Regions from separate parts of the Cellulosimicrobium sp. NPDC057127 genome, predicted to be linked through region 1. Evidence: riboswitches for the same ligand, from Rfam matches in the RefSeq annotation. Region 1 holds a riboswitch; each other region holds the start of a gene.
What was found. A riboswitch is a leader RNA that binds a small molecule or an ion and turns the genes downstream of it on or off. The one in region 1 is predicted to bind thiamine pyrophosphate.
Positions count from the first base shown of each region.

Region 2: another riboswitch for thiamine pyrophosphate. It lies ahead of thiD (bifunctional hydroxymethylpyrimidine kinase/phosphomethylpyrimidine kinase); the one in region 1 lies ahead of thiO (glycine oxidase ThiO).
Region 3: another riboswitch for thiamine pyrophosphate. It lies ahead of ACFTZA_RS07555 (thiamine ABC transporter substrate binding subunit); the one in region 1 lies ahead of thiO (glycine oxidase ThiO).

Region 1 covers NZ_JBHUUP010000005.1:186,159-192,344, reverse strand. The annotation lists gene ACFTZA_RS07130 (OmpA family protein) at 1-53, opposite strand, end outside; gene ACFTZA_RS07125 (hypothetical protein) at 59-715, opposite strand; gene thiE (thiamine phosphate synthase) at 865-1,608, opposite strand; TPP riboswitch at 1,652-1,754, shown strand; gene thiO (glycine oxidase ThiO) at 1,744-3,063, shown strand; gene thiS (sulfur carrier protein ThiS) at 3,069-3,305, shown strand; gene ACFTZA_RS07105 (thiazole synthase) at 3,386-4,129, shown strand; gene ACFTZA_RS07100 (ThiF family adenylyltransferase) at 4,196-5,542, opposite strand; gene ACFTZA_RS07095 (DUF3817 domain-containing protein) at 5,539-5,964, opposite strand; gene ACFTZA_RS07090 (ABC transporter ATP-binding protein) at 6,089-6,186, shown strand, end outside.
Region 2 covers NZ_JBHUUP010000002.1:344,034-350,219, forward strand. The annotation lists gene pheT (phenylalanine--tRNA ligase subunit beta) at 1-746, shown strand, start outside; gene ACFTZA_RS03325 (SDR family NAD(P)-dependent oxidoreductase) at 743-1,618, shown strand; TPP riboswitch at 1,703-1,800, shown strand; gene thiD (bifunctional hydroxymethylpyrimidine kinase/phosphomethylpyrimidine kinase) at 1,793-2,695, shown strand; gene ACFTZA_RS03335 (hypothetical protein) at 2,665-2,940, opposite strand; gene ACFTZA_RS03340 (quinone oxidoreductase family protein) at 2,937-4,007, opposite strand; gene argC (N-acetyl-gamma-glutamyl-phosphate reductase) at 4,546-5,634, shown strand; gene argJ (bifunctional glutamate N-acetyltransferase/amino-acid acetyltransferase ArgJ) at 5,631-6,186, shown strand, end outside.
Region 3 covers NZ_JBHUUP010000006.1:27,522-33,707, forward strand. The annotation lists gene ACFTZA_RS07545 (ABC transporter permease) at 1-1,361, opposite strand, end outside; gene ACFTZA_RS07550 (ABC transporter ATP-binding protein) at 1,358-2,188, opposite strand; TPP riboswitch at 2,365-2,468, shown strand; gene ACFTZA_RS07555 (thiamine ABC transporter substrate binding subunit) at 2,539-3,663, shown strand; gene ACFTZA_RS07560 (ABC transporter permease) at 3,720-5,435, shown strand; gene ACFTZA_RS07565 (ABC transporter ATP-binding protein) at 5,435-6,186, shown strand, end outside.

The DNA.
Region 1 (6,186 bases):
AGCGCGCCCGCCAGCGCCGCGACGAGCACCGCGTGCCGCGGTGCGTCGCGCACGCCCGTCACGCCGCGTCGTCGAGGTACGTGACCTCGACGGCGGTGAACGCGGGCAGCCCCTCGGCCGGGAGCACGTCCAGGGTCTCGACGCGCTCCTCGGGCGCCGGGAGGACGGCGTAGGCCTCGACGGTGCCGTGGTTCGGGAAGTCGAAGAAGACGTTCTCGAGCGGCGACACCAGCATGGTCGCCTGGCAGCGGGACTGCGCCGACCCGCGCTCGGCGACGCTCTCGGTGTCCGGCTGCCACGCGCCCTCGGTGCACAGCGGCCGGTAGGCGACGAGGTTCGCCGGGTCGGTGACCGTCACGACCGGCTCCACGCCCATGTCGTAGTAGCTGATGCTCGCGTCGCCGGCGGCTCCGTCGTCGTCCCAGCGCAGCGCCCAGCGCAGCGTCATCGTGCCGCCCTGGACCGCGAGCTCGCGGATCGTCACGGTGAGCGTGCCGGCGTCCCCCTCGCCGGGCGCGTCGACCGTCTGCTCCGCCATCACGCCGTCCGCGACGCGGGCCGTGCCGACCCCGTCGACCGCCGCGGTGCTCTCCTCGGCCGCCGGGGCGCCCGACGAGGGTGCGGTCTCGTCCGCGCCGCGCACGAGGCTGCAGCCCGAGACGGTGAGGGCGAGGACTGCGGCGACGGCGACGGCCGCCGGACGCGTGCTGGGCATGGTTCTCCTGTCCTGGGGCTCGAGATGGCTCGAGGTCGGCTCGGGGATCGGCGCGCGGCGACGGCGGCACGCGACCGCCGCGAGCATCGCACACGGCCCGCGGCGGCCAGAAGCGCGGACGATGGGGAGGACTCCCCGCGGCCGCGACTTCACCCGCTCACCGGCTCCTGCGCCGCGCTGACCGGTCCCGACGCACCTCGGCCGAGCCGGTCGCGCAGCTCGCGCGCAGCCCGCTCGGGGTCGGCCGCCTGCGTGATCGCCCGGACGACGACGACGCGCGTCGCCCCGGCGTCGAGCACCGCGTCGAGGCGCCCGGCGTCGATCCCGCCGATGGCGAACCAGGGCGTGCTCGGCGCGCCGGCGGCGACCTCGCGCAGGAGGTCCAGCCCGACGGCGGCGCGCCCCGGCTTCGTCGGCGTCGCCCACAGCGGCCCGACGCAGAAGTAGTCGACGTCCGGGTCCGCCTCGGCCGCAGCGGCCTGCTCCGCCGAGTGCGTCGAGCGCCCGAGCACGGGTGCCGCGCCGAGCAGCGTGCGGACCGCGGGGACCGGCAGGTCGCCCTGGCCCATGTGCACGACGGGCGCACCCGTCAGCCCTGCGACGTCGGCCCGGTCGTTGACCGCCCACAGTGCACCGTGCTCGGCCGCGACGCGCGCAACCGTCTCCTGGAGCTCGAGCTCGCGCGCGACGTCGAGCGTCTTGTCGCGCAGCTGGACGACGTCGACGCCGCCCGCGAGCGCCGCGTGGAGGAAGTCCTCGAGGTCGCCACGCTCCTCGCGCGCGTCGGTGCACAGGTAGAGGCGGGCGTCGGCGAGCCGGGCACGTGCGGCGGTCGCGGTGGCCGTGGCGGGCGCGGACGCGGGCGCCGCGACGCCCGTGGTGGGGGTGCTCACCCGACGGAGTGTAGGACCGCACCTCCGGCGGGCCAGGTACGGTGTCCGTGAGCACGGGAGCCCCGCACGGGGCTGAGAGGGCGCAGGAGCCGACCGTCGAACCTGATCTGGGTCATGCCAGCGAAGGGAGCGCACATGCACCGGCACGTCCGTCCGTCCTCCGGCGACCCCGCACGCGACGTCGTCGTCGTGGGCGGCGGGATCGTGGGGCTCGCCGTCGCGTGGCACGCCGCAGCGGCCGGCCTCACCGTGGTCGTCCTCGACCCGGCGCCGGGCGACGGCGCCGCGCACGCCGCGGCCGGGATGCTCGCACCCGTGACGGAGGCGGACTTCGGCGAGGAGGAGGCGCTGCGTCTGCACCTCGCGGGCGCCGCCCGCTGGCCGGGGTTCGCCGCGGCGCTCCAGGACGCGACCGGAGCGGACGTCGGCCTCCGCGACGCCGGGACGCTGACGGTCGCCTACGACACCGACGACCTCGCGGTGCTGCGCCGCGTGCTCCGCCTCCACGCCGAGCACGGCCTCGGCTCGCACGAGCTGACGACCGCCGACGCCCGTCGGTGCGAGCCGCTCCTCGGGCCGCGCCTCGCCGGCGCCGCCTGGGCGCCGGGCGACCACGCCGTCGACCCGCGCGCGACGTGCGCCGCGCTCCGCCGCGCCGTCGAGCGGTCCCCGGGGTGCGCCGTCGTGCCGCGTGCCGTCGTGGGGCTCGAGCGCGACGCGAGCGGTCGCGTGACCGGCGCGCGGGACGGGTCCGGCCGGGTCCACCGCGCGGGCGCCGTCGTGGTGGCCGCGGGCTGGGAGTCCGGCGCGCTGGTCGCCGAGGTGCCCGAGGTGCGCGTACCGACGCGGCCGGTGAAGGGCCAGACGCTGCGGCTCGACGCCGGGCCGGACCTCGGGCTCGAGCACGTCGTGCGGGGGCTCGTGCAGGGCCGCCCCGTGTACGTCGTGCCGCGCGACCCGGTGCCCGACGGCGCGCGCGCAGGGCACCGCGAGATCGTCGTCGGGGCGACGTCCGAGGAGAACCCCGACGACCGGCGCGCGACGGCCGGCGGCGTCTTCGCCCTCCTGCGCGACGCCCGCGCCCTCGTCCCCGGGCTCGACGAGGCGGCCCTCGTCGACGTCACGCCGCGCGCCCGGCCGGCGACGCCGGACAACCTCCCGCTGGTCGGCGCCACGGACGTCGCGGGGTTGCACGTCGCGACCGGGCACGGGCGCAACGGCGTCCTGCTCGCACCCGTCACGGCCGACGCGGTGGTCGCCGGGCTCACGGGCACGACGCTGCCCGACGACGTCGCCGCCGCGCTCGTCCCCGCGCGTCCGGACCGCTTCGGGCCGCGCGCCCTGCCCCCAGCCGCCGAACCCCGGGTCGCGCGCCACGACGGGCCGCATCTGGCGCACAACCCGGGGTTCGGGCCGCGCGCGGCGACCTCCACGACCCCTGCCACCCCGAGGTGAGACCCATGACCGAGACCGCTCCCCCGACCGTGCTCGTCAACGGCGCGCCGTACCCGCTCGACGGCCGGGTCGGCGTCGAGGCGCTCGTCGCCGCGCTCGCACCCGCCTACGTCGCCGACGGCGCACCGCAGGGCGTCGCCGTCGCGATCAACGACGCCGTCGTGCCGCGCGGCACGTGGTCGAGCACGGTCGTCGCGCCGGGCGACCGCGTCGAGATCGTCACCGCCGTCCAGGGAGGCTGAGACCCGTGACCACGACCAGCACCACGGACGGCGCCGACCCGCTCGTCGTCGCCGGCACGACGATCGGCTCGCGCCTCGTCATGGGGACGGGCGGTGCCGCGAACCTGCTCACGCTCGAGGACGCACTCGTCGCCTCGGGCACCGCGCTGACGACCGTCGCGATGCGCCGCGTCGCGGTGCGGCCGGGCGGTGCGGGCTCGACGGATGCCGGCATCTGGGGCCTGCTCCACCGGCTCGGCATCCGCGCGCTGCCCAACACCGCCGGCTGCTTCTCGGTGCGCGAGGCCGTGCTCACCGCGCAGCTCGCGCGCGAGGCGTGCGGCACCGAGTGGGTCAAGCTCGAGGTGATCGCCGACGACGTCACGCTCCTGCCCGACCCGATCGGCCTCGTCGAGGCGGCCGAGCAGCTCGTCCGCGACGGGTTCGTCGTGCTGCCGTACACGAACGACGACCCGATCCTCGCGCGCCGGCTCGAGGACGTCGGGTGCGCCGCCGTCATGCCGCTGGGCGCGCCGATCGGGACGGGTCTCGGCATCCTCAACCCGCGCAACGTCGAGGCGATCGCCGGCGCGGCGCGCGTCCCGGTGATCCTCGACGCCGGGATCGGGACGGCGTCGGACGCGGCGCTCGCCATGGAGCTCGGCTGCGACGGCGTGCTGCTCGCCACGGCCGTCACCCGGGCCGCCGACCCGGTCCGCATGGCGCACGCGATGCGCCTCGCCGTCGAGTCCGGGCGCCTGGCGGCCGGCGCGGGCCGGATCCCCCGGCGCGAGGGCGCGCTCGCGAGCTCGTCGCCGCAGGGTCGCCTCGACCTCGCCCTGTGACGCTCGCGAGATAGAGGGTTCTTCCCGAGGTAGAGGGGAATCTCCCTCTACCTCGCCGGAAACCCTCTACCTCGGCGCGGGCGGTGCGGCCGCGAGCTCGGCGAGGAGCGCCGGCACACCGCCGACGACCGAGCGGGCGTCCACGCCCGCCGCGCGCGCGACGTCGGCCACGCGCGCCGAGCGGGCGCCGACCGCGCACACGACGAGCACGGGCCGGTCGTCCGGCAGCGCGGCGACGGCGGCGCGGGCGGCGTCGTCCGGGCCCCCGGGGACACCGCCGAGGAACGAGCCGCTCGGGACGAGCGTCGCGCCGGGCACCGGTCGCACCTGCGCCTCCCAGTCCTCGCGCACGTCGAGCAGGTACGGGGCGGGCCGGGCCGCGTCCGCGGTCACGAGCAGCTCCGCGGCCTCGCGCGCGCTCACCTCCGACGACGTCGCCGCAGCGTCCCCCGGACCGCCCTGCACGGCCGCGCCCGCGAGCGCCGGGACCGCAGGGGCGAGGCCGCAGAAGGCCGCGTACGCGTCGTCGCCCGCGAGCAGCTTCGTCACCGGCTCGCGGGTGGGGTCGGGGCCGACGGCGAGCTCGCGCCACGCGAGGTCGAGCGCGTCGTAGACGGCGAGGCGGCCGAGCAGCGTCGTCCCCGACCCGGTGACGAGCTTGAGCGCCTCCGTCGCCATGACCGAGCCGAGGGTGCCGCACATCGCGCCGAGGACGCCGCCGGTCGCGCAGTCGGGCGCCGCACCCGGGGGCGGCGGCACCGGGAAGACGTCGCGGTACGTCACCCCGCGCGACGGCGCGCCGGAACCGTGGTCCGTGACGTCGGCGGCGCCATCCGTGGCGTACCGCGGACGCCCCCAGAACACGCTCACCTGGCCCTGGAAGCGGTAGATCGAGCCCCACACCACCGGGATGCCGAGGACCTCCGCGGCGTCCGAGACGAGGTAGCGCGTGGGGAAGTTGTCGGCGCCGTCGAGGACGACGTCGTAGCCGCGCAGCACGTCGAGCGCGTTGCTCGCGTCGAGGCGCACGGGGTGCGCGACGACGCGCACGTGCGGGTTGACGTCGGCGATCGTGTCGCGTGCCGAGTCGACCTTGCGGCGGCCGACGTCGGCGTCGCCGTGGATCACCTGGCGCTGGAGGTTGGAGGTGTCGACCGCGTCGTCGTCGACGATGCCGATCGTGCCGACGCCCGCCGCGGCCAGGTAGAGCAGGGCCGGGCTGCCGAGGCCGCCCGCGCCGACGACGAGCACGCGCGCCGCCGCGAGACGACGCTGCCCGTCGGGCCCGACGCCCGGCAGCGACAGGTGCCGGGCGTACCGCTCGAGCTCCTCGGTCGTGAGCTCGCGGCCCGGCGCGACTAGCGGCGCGAGGCGCGGCACCGCGGGCAGGTCGGGGGCGTCAGCACGCCTCACGACGCGTACCGCTCCTCCAGCACCGCGAGCTTGGACTCCGCCTCGGCGTGCACCTTCTTCTCGAGGACGAACGACATGACGGGCACGACGCCGGCGAACACCATCGTCGCCAGGCGGCCCCAGCCCCACCGCATCTTGGCCCAGAGGTCCAGCACGGTGACGAGGTAGACGACGTAGATCCACCCGTGCGCGAACGGCACCCACTCGACGTAGCGCACGAACGGCTCGACGTCCGCGAACGCCCCGATCCCGTACTTGACGAGCATCTCGACGCACAGCACGAGCAGCATCACGCCCGTGACGATCGCGAGGACCCGGTAGCGCGCGAGCGCGCCGCGCGCCTTGCGGATGGCCGTCCGCGCGGCGTCCTCGGCCGTGGGGGCCGCCGCGACGCGGTCGGTGGTCGGTTCGGGGCTGGTCATGGCTGCTGTGTTCCTCACTCCGGGCTCGCGCCGGCGCCGGCGGGCGGGGCCGACGACGCGGTGACGCGCTCGCGCCGCGATAATCCGTCGCCCCTGTCAGACGCCGAACCTAGGGTAGAACACCGTGCGTCCCCTTCCTCAGCCCGATCCGGGCACGCCCGACCTGCGCGGGCCCACGCGCTACCTCCTGTGGCTCGCGCGGCGCCAGGGCGCCGTGCTCAC
Region 2 (6,186 bases), on a different contig from region 1:
TCGGTCTCGTGACCCTGCCGCGCGCCGGGGCCGGTGCAGCCCCCGCGCTGCCGCCCGCAGCGCGCCCGTCGGACGACGCCCTCGCGGCGCTCGCCGGCGCGGTGCCGGACCAGCCGCGGCACGTCGCCGGCGTGCTCGTCGGGCGCCGCGAGCCCGCGGGCTGGTGGGGCGCGGGTCGGCCGGCCGACTGGACGGACGCGCTCGACGCGGCGCGCCTCGTGGCGCAGCGCGCCGGCGTGGAGGTCGTCGTGACCGCCGACACCCAGCGTGCCCCGTGGCACCCCGGACGGTGCGCGCGCCTCGCGCTCGCGGACGGGACCGTCGTGGGGCACGCGGGCGAGCTGCACCCCAAGGTGCTCGAGAACCTCGGCCTGCCGGCCCGCTCGGTGGCGTTCGAGGTCGACCTCACCGCGCTGCTCGCCGGGTCGGACGACGAACCGGTCACCGCGACGCCCGTCTCGGCGTTCCCGGCGGCGAAGGAGGACCTCGCGTTCGTCGTCGACTCCGGGGTGAGCGCCGCGGCGCTGCGTTCCGCGGTCGCCGAGGGTGCGGGCGACCTCCTCGAGGAGCTCAGCCTCTTCGACGTCTTCACGGGCGAGCAGGTCGGCGCAGGCCGCAAGTCGCTCGCCTTCTCGCTGCGCCTGCGCGCGGCGGACCGCACGCTCACCGCCGACGACGTCGCGCGGGTGCGCGAGGGTGCCGTCGCCGCGGCGCGCGAGCGGGTCGGAGCGGAGCTGCGCGCATGACCGCCGGGGACGGCACGACCGTCGCGCCGGCGCGGACCGCGCTCGTCACGGGAGCGTCACGCGGGATCGGCCGGGCCGTCGCCGTCGGCCTGGCGGCGGCAGGCCTCGACGTCGCGCTCCTCGCGCGGGACGCGGGGCGGCTCGACGAGACCGCCGCGGAGGTCGGCCGGCTCGGTCCGCAGGCCGGGCGTGCCGTCGTCGTCACGGCGGACGTCACGGACGTGCAGGCCGTGGACGCGGCGGTGGCGTCGGCCGTGGCCGAGCTCGGCTGCATCGACCTGCTCGTGAACAACGCGGGCCGCGTGGACGCCGAGGTGCCGCTGTGGGAAGCCGACCCCGACCAGTGGTGGTCCGTGCTCGAGACCAACGTCCGCGGACCGTTCCTGCTCTCGCGGGCCGTGGTCCCGGGCATGCTCGCGCGCGGCGGGGGCCGCGTCGTGGACCTCAACAGCGGCGCGGGCTCGCACGACTCCACGGGTGCCAGCGCGTACAACGCGAGCAAGACGGCGCTCCTGCGGCTCGGCACCAACATGCACCGCTCGGGCCACGCGCTCGGTCTGCGCACGTTCGAGGTCGCGCCGGGCGTCGTGCAGACGGACATGACCGCCTCGATGGCCATGCACGCCGGCCGCACGGAGTGGACGCCCGTCGAGCGCACGGTCGAGATGGTCGTCGCGATCGCGGGCGGCGGGCTCGACGCGTTCTCCGGCTCGTTCGTGCGCGTCACGCACGACTCGCCCGAGTCGCTGCGCGCGGCGCTCGACGAGGCCGCCCGTAGCGGGCAGGACGTCCCCGGGCAGGACGGGCGCCGTCTGCGGGTGACGCGCTGGGGCGAAGGCGACCCGATGCCGGGCGAGCTGCCGCGGCGCTGACCCGGACGCACGGGCGGGACGAGGGCGCGCTCCGCACGGGGCGCGCCCTCGTGCGTCGGGGCCGGACCGGCCCGCTAGCATGAGGCGACCGACACGGGGTGCCCCGCGACCGCGGGGCTGAGATCACACCCGTCGAACCTGCTCTGGCTCGTACCAGCGAAGGGATGTCCGCCGATGACGCTCGCCCCCGCACGCCCCCGCGTCCTGTCGATCGCCGGCACCGACCCCACGGGCGGTGCCGGCATCCAGGCCGACCTCAAGTCGTTCTGCGCGCACGGCGCCTACGGCATGGCGGTCACCACCGCCCTCGTGGCGCAGAACACCCACGGCGTGCGGTCGGTCCACGTGCCCGGGCCGGCGTTCCTGCGCGCCCAGCTCGACGCCGTCTCGGACGACGTGGAGATCGACGCCGTGAAGATCGGCATGGTCGCCGACGAGCCGAACGCGCGGGAGATCGGCGCCTGGCTCGACGACCTCGCGGCGAGCCGGCGCTCGGCCGGGGGCGCGCCCCCGTACGTCGTGCTCGACCCCGTCATGGTGGCGACGTCGGGGCACCGGCTGCTCGACGTCGGCGCCGAGCAGGCCGTGCGCGAGCTGGCCGCGCGCGCCGACGTGCTGACCCCCAACCTCCCGGAGCTCGGCGTGCTCCGCGGGGCCGCGACCGCCGCGACGTGGGACGAGTCGCTCGAGCAGGCGCGGGCGTTCGCGCGCGAGAGCGGCAGCGCCGTCCTGCTCAAGGGCGGGCACCTGCACGGCGCGACCTCACCGGACGCGCTCGTCGAGCCCGTCCCGGGCGCGAGCGGCGTGGACGTCGACGGGCGCGTCACGGTGTTCGACGCCGTGCGCGTGGCCACCCGCCACACGCACGGCACCGGCTGCTCGCTGTCCGCGGCGCTCGCGGCGCTGCGGCCGCAGCGGGCGAGCTGGGCGGAGGCGGCGCGCGAGGCGAAGGTGTGGTTGTCCGGCGCGCTGCGCGCGGCCGAGGCGCTCCGGGTGGGCGGTGGGCGCGGCCCCGTGGACCACCTGCACGCGCTGGTGCCGGCGGGTCAGACGCGCACGCCGGAACCCGTCGGGTAGACGCACTCGGTGCCGGGCGGCCACCAGCGCCAGCGCGACTCGACCTGGTCCACGCTCACGCCCCCGGGCCGCTCGGCGACGCACCGGTCCTCGCCCTGACGCACGCCGACGGTGAGGTAGTAGGCGACGAGCGCGCCGGTGAGCAGGACGGCGAGCACGGTCACGGCCGTGCGCAGCGCGGGCGAGGGGCCGCCGTCCGACCCGTCCTCCTCGCCGGGACGCGGCGGCACCCAGCTCCAGCTCACGCGTCGGCCCCCGTGGCGTCCGTCGCCCCTCCGGCAGGGTCGCCCGCGCTGCCCAGGTCGTCGTCGCCGGGACCGTCGGGGAGGAGGAGCACCTTGCCCGTCGTCGCGCGGCCCTCGAGCGCCCGGTGGGCCGCCGCGGCGTCGGCGAGCGCGAACCGCGCACCGACCCGCACGTGCAGCGTGCCGCCGGCGAGGGCACCCAGCACCTCGGCGGCACGCTCCTCGAGCTCGGTGCGCGTCGCGGTGTGGTCGGCGAGCTTCGGCCGCGTGAGGAACACCGACCCTGCCGCGTTGAGCCGCTGCGGGTCGACCGCCGGCACCTGGCCGGACGACCCGCCGAAGAGCACGAGCGTCCCGCGCCGCCGCAGGCTCGCGAGCGACGCGTCGAACGTGTCCTTGCCCACCGAGTCGTAGACCGCCGCCACGCCCTCGCCCCCGGTGAGGCCGCGCACGACCTCGGGCAGGTCGTGGGAAAGGTCGCCGAACGCGGTGTACTCGATCACGTGCTCCGCGCCGGCCGCGCGCGCGAGCTCGGCCTTCTGCGGGGTGGAGACGGTCGAGAGGACGTGCCCGCCGCGCGCCACGACCATCTGCGTGAGGAGCAGGCCGACGCCGCCCGCGCCCGCGTGCACGAGGACCCGGTCGCCCGGACGGACCGGGTAGGTCGACGTGCACAGGTAGTGCGCGGTCAGACCCTGGAGCGCGACGGCGGCCGCGTCGTCGGACGACACGGCGTCCGGGACGTGCAGCGCCTCGCGCGCCGCCACGACGGTCAGCTCGGCGTACGAGCCCGGCGCCTCCGTCCACACGACACGGTCCCCGACGGCGAACTCGGGGTCGCCGTCGCGAACCTCGCCGACCGCGACCACCGTCCCTGCGCCCTCGCTGCCGACGGCGTGCGGGTACGTCACCGGGTAGACGCCGGCGCGCTTGTACGTGTCGACGAAGTTGACGCCCGACGCCGCCGTGCGCACGAGCAGCTCGCCCGGTCCCGGCTCCGGGTCGGGCAGCTCGCGGTACTCCAGGACCTCGGGGCCACCCGCCTCGCGGGCCACGATCGCGTGCATGGACCCCAGCCTAGGGTCGGGCGTCGTGGTCGGGTCGGGTGGGCGGGGCGGCTGACGTGCTCGGACTGCCGCGCGGTCACCCCGGCCCGTCGTCTCGCCTTCTCGAGCGCGGCGCTGACGTCCTTCGCACATGACCCGCCCCGCCCGGCCTCGTCTCGCCCTGGCATCGATCGAGGCCGTGCGACGTCCCGTGGGTTCCGGCAGTACGGCAGCCCGCGCGCGGCGCACCGCCCGCGTCGCGACCCGCGCGCGGCTGCGGCGAGCCAGGACCTCCTCGGCCTGCGACCTACGACGGACGGGGTCGGCACCGCGGATCGCGCACCCAGATGCGATGTGGTCGGGACGAGAAGCTGGGTGTCAGGACGAGCGGCGGGGTCGGGTCGTGTGCGAAGGGCGTCAGAGCCGTGCGCGAGAACGCGAGACGATCGCGCGAGGTGACGGCGCGCCAGCCCGAGCGCACGGTGCGACCCGGTCGCGAACCCGTCCACGCGTGCTGAAGCGGGCCGAGCGCCTTGCATAACTATGTATAGTTGTGCATATGACGGTCACAGTCGCGGTCGCGGGAGCGTCCGGGTACGCGGGGGGCGAGGTGCTGCGCCTGCTCGCGGGGCACCCCGACGTCGAGATCGGCGCCCTCACGGCGCACAGCAGCGCGGGGTCGCTGCTCGGGACGCACCAGCCGCACCTGCGCTCCCTCGCGGACCGCGTGCTGCTGCCGACGACGGTCGAGCACCTCGTGGGGCACGACGTCGTGGTGCTCGCGCTGCCGCACGGCGCGTCGGGCGAGATCGCGGCGCAGCTGCCCGAGGACGTGCTCGTGCTGGACCTCGGCGCCGACCACCGGCTCGAGTCGGCGGCGGACTGGGAGCAGTTCTACGGCTCGGTGCACGCCGGGACGTGGCCGTACGGCCTGCCCGAGCTGCTCCTCACGCAGGACCCGGGCACGGGTGCGCGGGAGACGCGCCAGCGCGAACGTCTCGCGGGTGCTCGACGCATCGCCGTCCCCGGGTGCAACGTGACCGCCGTGACGCTCGGCCTGCAGCCGGGCGTCGCCGCCGGGGTGGTCGACGCGCGCGACGTCGTGGCGGTGCTCGCGAACGGCTACTCGGGCGCGGGGAAGTCGCTCAAGCCGCACCTGCTCGCGTCCGAGGGCCTGGGCTCCGCCCAGCCGTACGCCGTCGGCGGCAGCCACCGGCACGTCCCGGAGATCGTGCAGAACCTGCGTGCCGCGGGCGCGCCGGACGTGCGGATCTCGTTCACGCCGACGCTCGTCCCGATGGCCCGCGGGATCCTCGCGACCGTGACCGCACCGCTGTCGGCCGACGTCGCCGCCCTCGGTCCCGCGGAGGCGACCGCGCGGGTGCGCCAGGCGTGGGACGACGCGTACGTGGGCGAGCCGTTCGTGCAGGTGCTGCCCGAGGGGCAGTGGCCTTCCACGGCGATGACGCTCGGCGCCAACACCGCGCTCGTCCAGGTCGCGGTCGACCACGCCGCGGGCCGCGTCGTCACGGTCACGGCGATCGACAACCTCGTCAAGGGCACCGCGGGCGCCGCGGTGCAGTCCATGAACATCGCGCTCGGCCTGCCGCAGACCGCAGGACTGACCACCGAGGGAGTCGCCCCGTGACCGTCACGTCCCCGCAGGGCTTCCGGGCCGCAGGCGTCGCCGCCGGCCTGAAGTCGACCGGCGCGAAGGACGTCGCGCTCGTCGTCAACGACGGGCCGCTCGACGTCGCCGCCGCCGTCCTCACGACGAACCGTGTCTTCGCGGCCCCCGTCGCCTGGACGCGCCAGGCCGTGACCGACGGCCGCGCGAGCGCCGTCGTGCTCAACTCGGGCGGCGCCAACGCGTGCACCGGCCCGGACGGCTTCGCCGACACGCACCGCACCGCCGAGCACGTCGCCGACGTCCTCGCGACGTCGGCGGGCGACGTCCTCGTGTGCTCGACCGGCCTCATCGGCGTGCGGCTGCCCATGGAGCAGCTGCTCGCGGGCGTCGACGCCGCCGCGGGAGCGCTCGACGACCCGGCCTCGGCGACGACGGGCGGCGAGGACGCCGCGCTCGCCATCATGACGACCGACACCGTGCCCAAGACCGTGCACGTGGTGCGCGAGGCGGCCGCGGGCGGTTCGACCGACGGCGGCGCGAGCTGGTCCGTCGGGGGCATGGCCAAGGGTG
Region 3 (6,186 bases), on a different contig from region 1:
ACGCCGGCGAGGGTCAGTGCCGCGCCCGCGCCGAGGACCGGCGCGGCACCGCTGCCGGTGGCGTGCGCGACGACCACGAGCGCGACCCCGCCGAGCAGCGCGGCGGCCCCGGACAGGAGTCGCAGCGGCCTCGTACGGCCGGGCCCGGAGGCGGCGTCCTGCCGCATCGCCTCGACCGGACGGACGAGCGCGGCGTGCCGGGCGGGCAGCGCCGCCGCGCCGACCGACACGAGCACGCCGACCAGGAGGGGGACGACGATCCCCGCGGTGGTCACGGGCAGGGCGCCGTCGAGCTCCATGCCGACCGCGCCGAGACCCGTCCGGGCGAGCTCGGCCAGCCCGAAGCCCGCGGCCACGCCGAGCAGGGCCCCGACCGCGCCCACGACGGCCGCCTGCGCGACGACCGACCGGAAGACCTGCGCCGGTGACGCGCCGACCGCGCGCAGCAGCGCGAGCTCGCGCGTCCGGCGCCGCACGTGCATCGCGAAGGTGTTGGCGATGAGGAACGTCCCCACGAACAGCGCGAGGGCGGCGAACACGAGCAGGAACGTCGACACGAAGCCGAGCTGCTCGGCGATCGCGTCGGACGTCTCCGCGCGCAGCGCGTCGCCGGTGACGACCTCGACGCCGCCGGGGACCGCGTCGGCGAGCGCGTCGCGCAGCGCCTGCGGCGAGGTGCCGTCGGCGGCGTGCACCGCGACCGTCGGGACGAGGCCGTCCGGCGCGTACGCGGCCGACGCCGTGGCCTGGTCGAGCAGGACCATCGTCGCACCCGCCATCGGCGCGGACAGCGAGACCTCCCCGACGACGTCCACCGGCCGCACGTCGTCCCCGAGCACCACGTCGGTGCGGTCGCCGACGGCGAGCCCGGACGCCTCCAACGTGGCCGACTCGAGCGCGACCTCGCCCGGGCCGCGGGGTGCGCGGCCGTCGACGACGCGCGGTCCCGGGTCGCGCGGGTCGTAGGCCGTCGCGAAGCTCGGTGCCTGGGTGCTGAGCACCGCGGTGCCGTCGGCGCCCACGAGCACCGCGGGGCCGCTCACCTCCGGCAGCGCGAGCGCGACGTCGTCGCGCGACGCGACCGTGGCGGCGAGGTCGGCCGGCACGAGGGCGCGCACCGCGTCGGCGGGGGCGGCCCCGTCCGCCGGCGCGCCCGCCGGGGAGGACGCCGTGACGGTCCCGCGCAGGTACACGTCGGCCTGCACCGACGACGCGACGATGTCCTCGAAGGTCGACGACAGCATCGCGCGCAGCGCGAACGTCCCCGTGACGAACGCGACGCCGATCGTCACCGCGAGCACCGACAGGACGAGCTGGGCGCGGTGCGCGCGCACGCCGCGCAGCGCGATCCGGCCCATCATCGGGCGACCGCCGCGACGTGCCCGGCGTCCGACGGCGTGCCGGACGGTGCGTCGGGGCGTGCGGCGGGCCGTGCCGGGCGGGCGGGCGTGATCGCACCGAGAGTGTCGAGCACGGCCTGCGGGTCGGGGTCGCGCAGCTCGCGCACGACCCGGCCGTCCGCGAGGAAGAGGACGCGGTGGGCGTAGGAGGCCGCGATCGGGTCGTGCGTCACCATCGCGACCGACTGCCCGAGGTCGTCGACCGAGGTCCGCAGGAACGACAGGACCTCGGCGGCGGCCCGCGAGTCCAGGTTCCCGGTTGGCTCGTCCGCGAGCACGACGGCGGGCCGGGACACGAGCGCCCGCGCGCACGCCACGCGCTGCTGCTGGCCGCCCGACAGCTCCGCCGGGCGGTGACCCAGCCGGGGGCGCAGGCCCACGGCGTCGACCACCTGGTCGAACCACGCCCGGTCCACGGGCCGGCGCGCGATCGCGAGCGGCAGCGTGATGTTCTCCTCGGCCGTGAGTGTCGGGACCAGGTTGAACGACTGGAAGACGAAGCCGATCCGGGTCCGGCGCAGGCGGGTCAGCCGGCGCTCGCTCATCGACGAGACCGTCTCGCCGTCCAGCACGACCGTCCCCGAGGTCGGGGTGTCCAGACCCGCCAGGCAGTGCATCAGTGTCGACTTGCCGGAGCCCGACGGGCCCATGATCGCCGTCAGCCGTCCTCGCTCCAGGTCGACGTCGACCCCGTCCAGGGCCCGGACGCTCGTCGTCCCCCGCCCGTACGTCTTGACCAGGCCACGGCCCGTCGCGACCGCCGTCGTGCCCGACGCCTCGCTGCTCATCGTTCCTGCCTCCCGTGCGTGGAGCCCGGCGGGACGCCGGGTCGTGACGACCCTCTCGTCGCGCCGCACGGCCGGGCATCGGGGGACGACCCGGAGCGCTCCCTGGTCGTCCCCCGAGGCGGCTCCCGGGTGGCGCTCAGGGTGCGCTCAGGGTCCGGCGCGCGGTGTAGGCTCGTGGGGAACGACAGGGGAGCTCCCCGGGAGCTGAGAGTGCGGACCACCGCAGACCCTCGAACCTGATCCGGTTAGCACCGGTGGAGGAAGTCGGGATCTCGACCACCCGTGCGCGCCGGCCGTCCGGCCGTGCGCGCGGCGGTGGAACCCCTCCTGAACGTCCAGGGAGGACACACGTGCGACACACCACGACCAGCCCGACGGCCGGCACGGCGACCGGCCCCGTCCGCCACGCCCGCGCGCTGGCCGTCGCCGGCGGCACGAGCCTCGCGCTCCTCGCGCTCGCCGCGTGCGGGGGAGGGGGCACGGAGGACGCCGGCGGGGCGGACGGGACGGACGGCGGTGCGGGGGGCACCGTCACGCTCGTCACCCACGACTCGTTCGCAGTGAGCGAGGACGTGCTCGCCGCGTTCGAGGAGGAGAGCGGCCTGACGGTCGAGCAGGTCGCGCCCGGCGACGGCGGCGCGCTCGTCAACCAGCTCGTGCTCACGAAGGACGCGCCGCTCGGCGACGCCGTCTTCGGCATCGACAACACGTTCGCGTCCCGCGCGATCGACGAGGGCGTCCTCGAGCCGTACACGCCGGCCGGGCTGTCCGACTCCGCGGCGCAGTACACGATCGGCGACGGCGAGCTCACGCCCGTCGACCTCGGCGACGTCTGCATCAACGTCGACCACACGTGGTTCACCGAGCAGGGGATCCCCGAGCCCGTGACGCTCGAGGACCTCACGAAGCCGGAGTACCGCGACCTGCTCGTCGTCACCAACCCCGCGACGTCGTCGCCCGGCCTGGCGTTCCTCCTCGCGACCGTCGGCGCCTTCGGCGAGGACGGCTGGGAGGACTACTGGGCCGACCTGCGCGACAACGGCGTCAAGGTCGTCGACGGCTGGTCCGACGCCTACTACGTCGACTTCTCCGGCGCCGAGGGGGCCGGACCGCGACCGCTCGCGCTGTCGTACTCCACCTCGCCCGCCTTCACCGTGACCGAGGACGGCACCGCGTCGACCACCGGCGCGCTGCTCGACACGTGCTTCCGCCAGGTGGAGCACGCCGGCGTCCTCGCCAACGCCGAGAACCCGGAGGGCGCGCGCGAGCTCGTCGACTTCCTCGTCAGCGAGGCGTTCCAGGCCGACGTCCCGGAGCAGATGTACATGTACCCCGCCGACGACTCCGTCGCGCTGCCCGAGGGCTGGGCCGAGTTCGCGCCCCTCTCCGAGGAGCCGTTCGACGTCGCGCCCGAGAAGATCTCGGCGAACCGCGACGAGTGGATCCAGGCGTGGACGGCGACGGTCGTCGGCTGATCACCGCCCCCTTGCCCGCCGAGCACGGGACTGGCCACCGGATCCGACGGGATCCGGTGGCTGACCGCGTGCTCGGCGGTGGCTGGTCGCGTGCTCGCCGCGGGGTGCTGTGGGGCGTCGCGGCGGCGGTGCCGCTCGCGTTCCTCGGGGTGTTCTTCGCGTGGCCCGTCGCGACGCTCGTGGCGCGCGGGTTCGTGGTCGACGGCGCGCTCGACCTGTCCGGTTTCGCGGAGACGTTCTCCGAACCGCGGACGTGGCGGATCGTCGGGCTCACGCTGTGGCAGGCCGTGCTCGGGACGACGTTCTCCGTGCTGCTGGGCGTGCCCGGCGCGTACGTGCTGTACCGGTGCCGGTTCCCCGGGCGGCGCGTGCTGCGGGCGGTCGTCACCGTGCCGTTCGTGCTGCCGACCGTCGTCGTCGGCGTCGCGTTCCGATCCCTCCTCGTGCAGGGCGGGCCGCTCGGGTTCCTCGGGCTCGACGAGACGTTCGCCGCGATCGTCCTCGCCCTCGTGTTCTTCAACTACTCCGTGGTCGTGCGCACCGTCGGCGGGTTGTGGGAGCACCTCGACCCGCGGGCCGAGCAGGCCGCGCGGGCGCTCGGGGCCACCCCGTGGCGCGCGTTCCGCACCGTGACCCTGCCGGCGCTCACGCCCGCGATCGCGAGCGCCGCGTCGATCGTCTTCCTGTTCTGCGCCACCGCGTTCGGCATCGTGCTCGTGCTCGGCGGCATCCGCTACGGCACGATCGAGACCGAGATCTGGGTCCGCACGACGCAGTTCCTCGACCTGCGCGCCGCCGCCGTGCTGTCGGTCGTGCAGCTCGTCGTGGTCGCCGCCGCGCTCACGGTCGCGAACCGCACGCGGACCCGCCGCGAGCGGGCGCTGCACCTGTCCTCCGCGGCGAGCGCCGCGCAGCCGCTGCGGCTGTGGCGTGACGGCCGTCCGACGGGCAGCCTCGTCCCGACCGCGCTCACGGCAGTCGTGGTGGTCGTGCTCGTCGGGCTGCCGCTCGGCACGCTCGTCGTCCGGTCGCTGCGCACACCCGACGGCGGCTGGGGCCTCGACAACTACGCGAACCTCGGCACGACGGGCGGGCGCAACGCGCTGTCCGTGACCGTGTGGGAGGCGGCCGGGAACTCGCTGCGCACCGCGGCGCTCGCGACGCTGCTGGCCGTCGTCATCGGCGGGCTCGTCGCGCTCGTCGTGTCGCGCCGGCCGCGCGCGCGTGCGGGACGGCGCGCGGTCAGCGCCCTCGACTCCGTGTTCATGCTCCCGCTCGGCGTGTCGGCCGTGACGGTCGGGTTCGGCTTCCTCATCACGCTCGACCGGCCGCTCGGGCTCGACGTCGACCTGCGCACCTCCGGCCTGCTCGTGCCGATCGCGCAGGCCGTGGTCGCCGTACCGCTCGTCGTGCGCACCGTCCTGCCGACGCTGCGGGCGATCGACCCGCGCCTGCGCGAGGCCGCGGCGACGCTCGGGGCGGCCCCGGGCCGCGTGTTCCGCACCGTCGACGCCCCGATCGCGGCACGCTCGCTCGGCCTCGCCGTCGGGTTCGCGTTCGCCGTGTCGCTGGGCGAGTTCGGCGCGACGTCGTTCCTCGCGCGCCCCGACACCGCGACCCTGCCCGTCGTCATCTTCCGCCTCATCGGCCGGCCCGGTGCGGAGAACTACGGCATGGCGCTCGCGGCGAGCGTCGTGCTCGCCCTGCTCACCGCGACCGTGATGCTGCTCGCCGAGCGGTTGCGCGGCGACCGACCCGGAGGAGAGTTCTGATGGTGCGACCACCGGCCGTCCCCGCACCCGTCGACGTGCCCGTCGACGCGCCCGTCGACGCACCCACGGAGCCGCCCGCGCCGGCGTCCGCGCGCCCGTCCGCAGCCGCCACGGACGAGCGGGCGACGGGCGGGCTCGAGGTGCGCGACGTCGTCGTGCGCTACGCGGGCACAGGGCGCCGCGACACCGGGACGACGGCGGTCGCGGGCGTCGACCTCGACGTCGCGCCGGGCGAGGTGCTCGCCCTGCTGGGGCCGAGCGGGTGCGGCAAGTCGAGCCTGCTGCGCGCGGTCGCCGGGCTCGAGCCCGTCGCGTCGGGCACCGTCGCCTTCGCCGGGCAGGGGCTGGCGGGCGTGCCCGTGCACCGGCGCGGGTTCGGGCTCATGTTCCAGGAGGGCCAGCTGTTCCCCCACCGGGACGTCGCGGGCAACGTCGCGTACGGGCTGGCGGGCCGGCCGCGGGCGGAGCGGGACGCCCGGGTGCGGGAGCTGCTCGACGTCGTCGGGCTCGCCGGGTACGAGGGGCGTCCGGTCACGACGCTGAGCGGCGGCGAGCGCCAGCGCGTCGCGCTCGCGCGCTCGCTCGCGCCCCGGCCGCGCCTGCTGCTGCTCGACGAGCCGCTGTCCGCGCTCGACCGCGGCCTGCGCGAGCGGCTCGCGCTCGACCTGCGCGAGGCGCTGCGCGCGACCGGGACGACCGCCGTCTTCGTCACGCACGACCACGACGAGGCGTTCACCGTCGCCGACCGGGT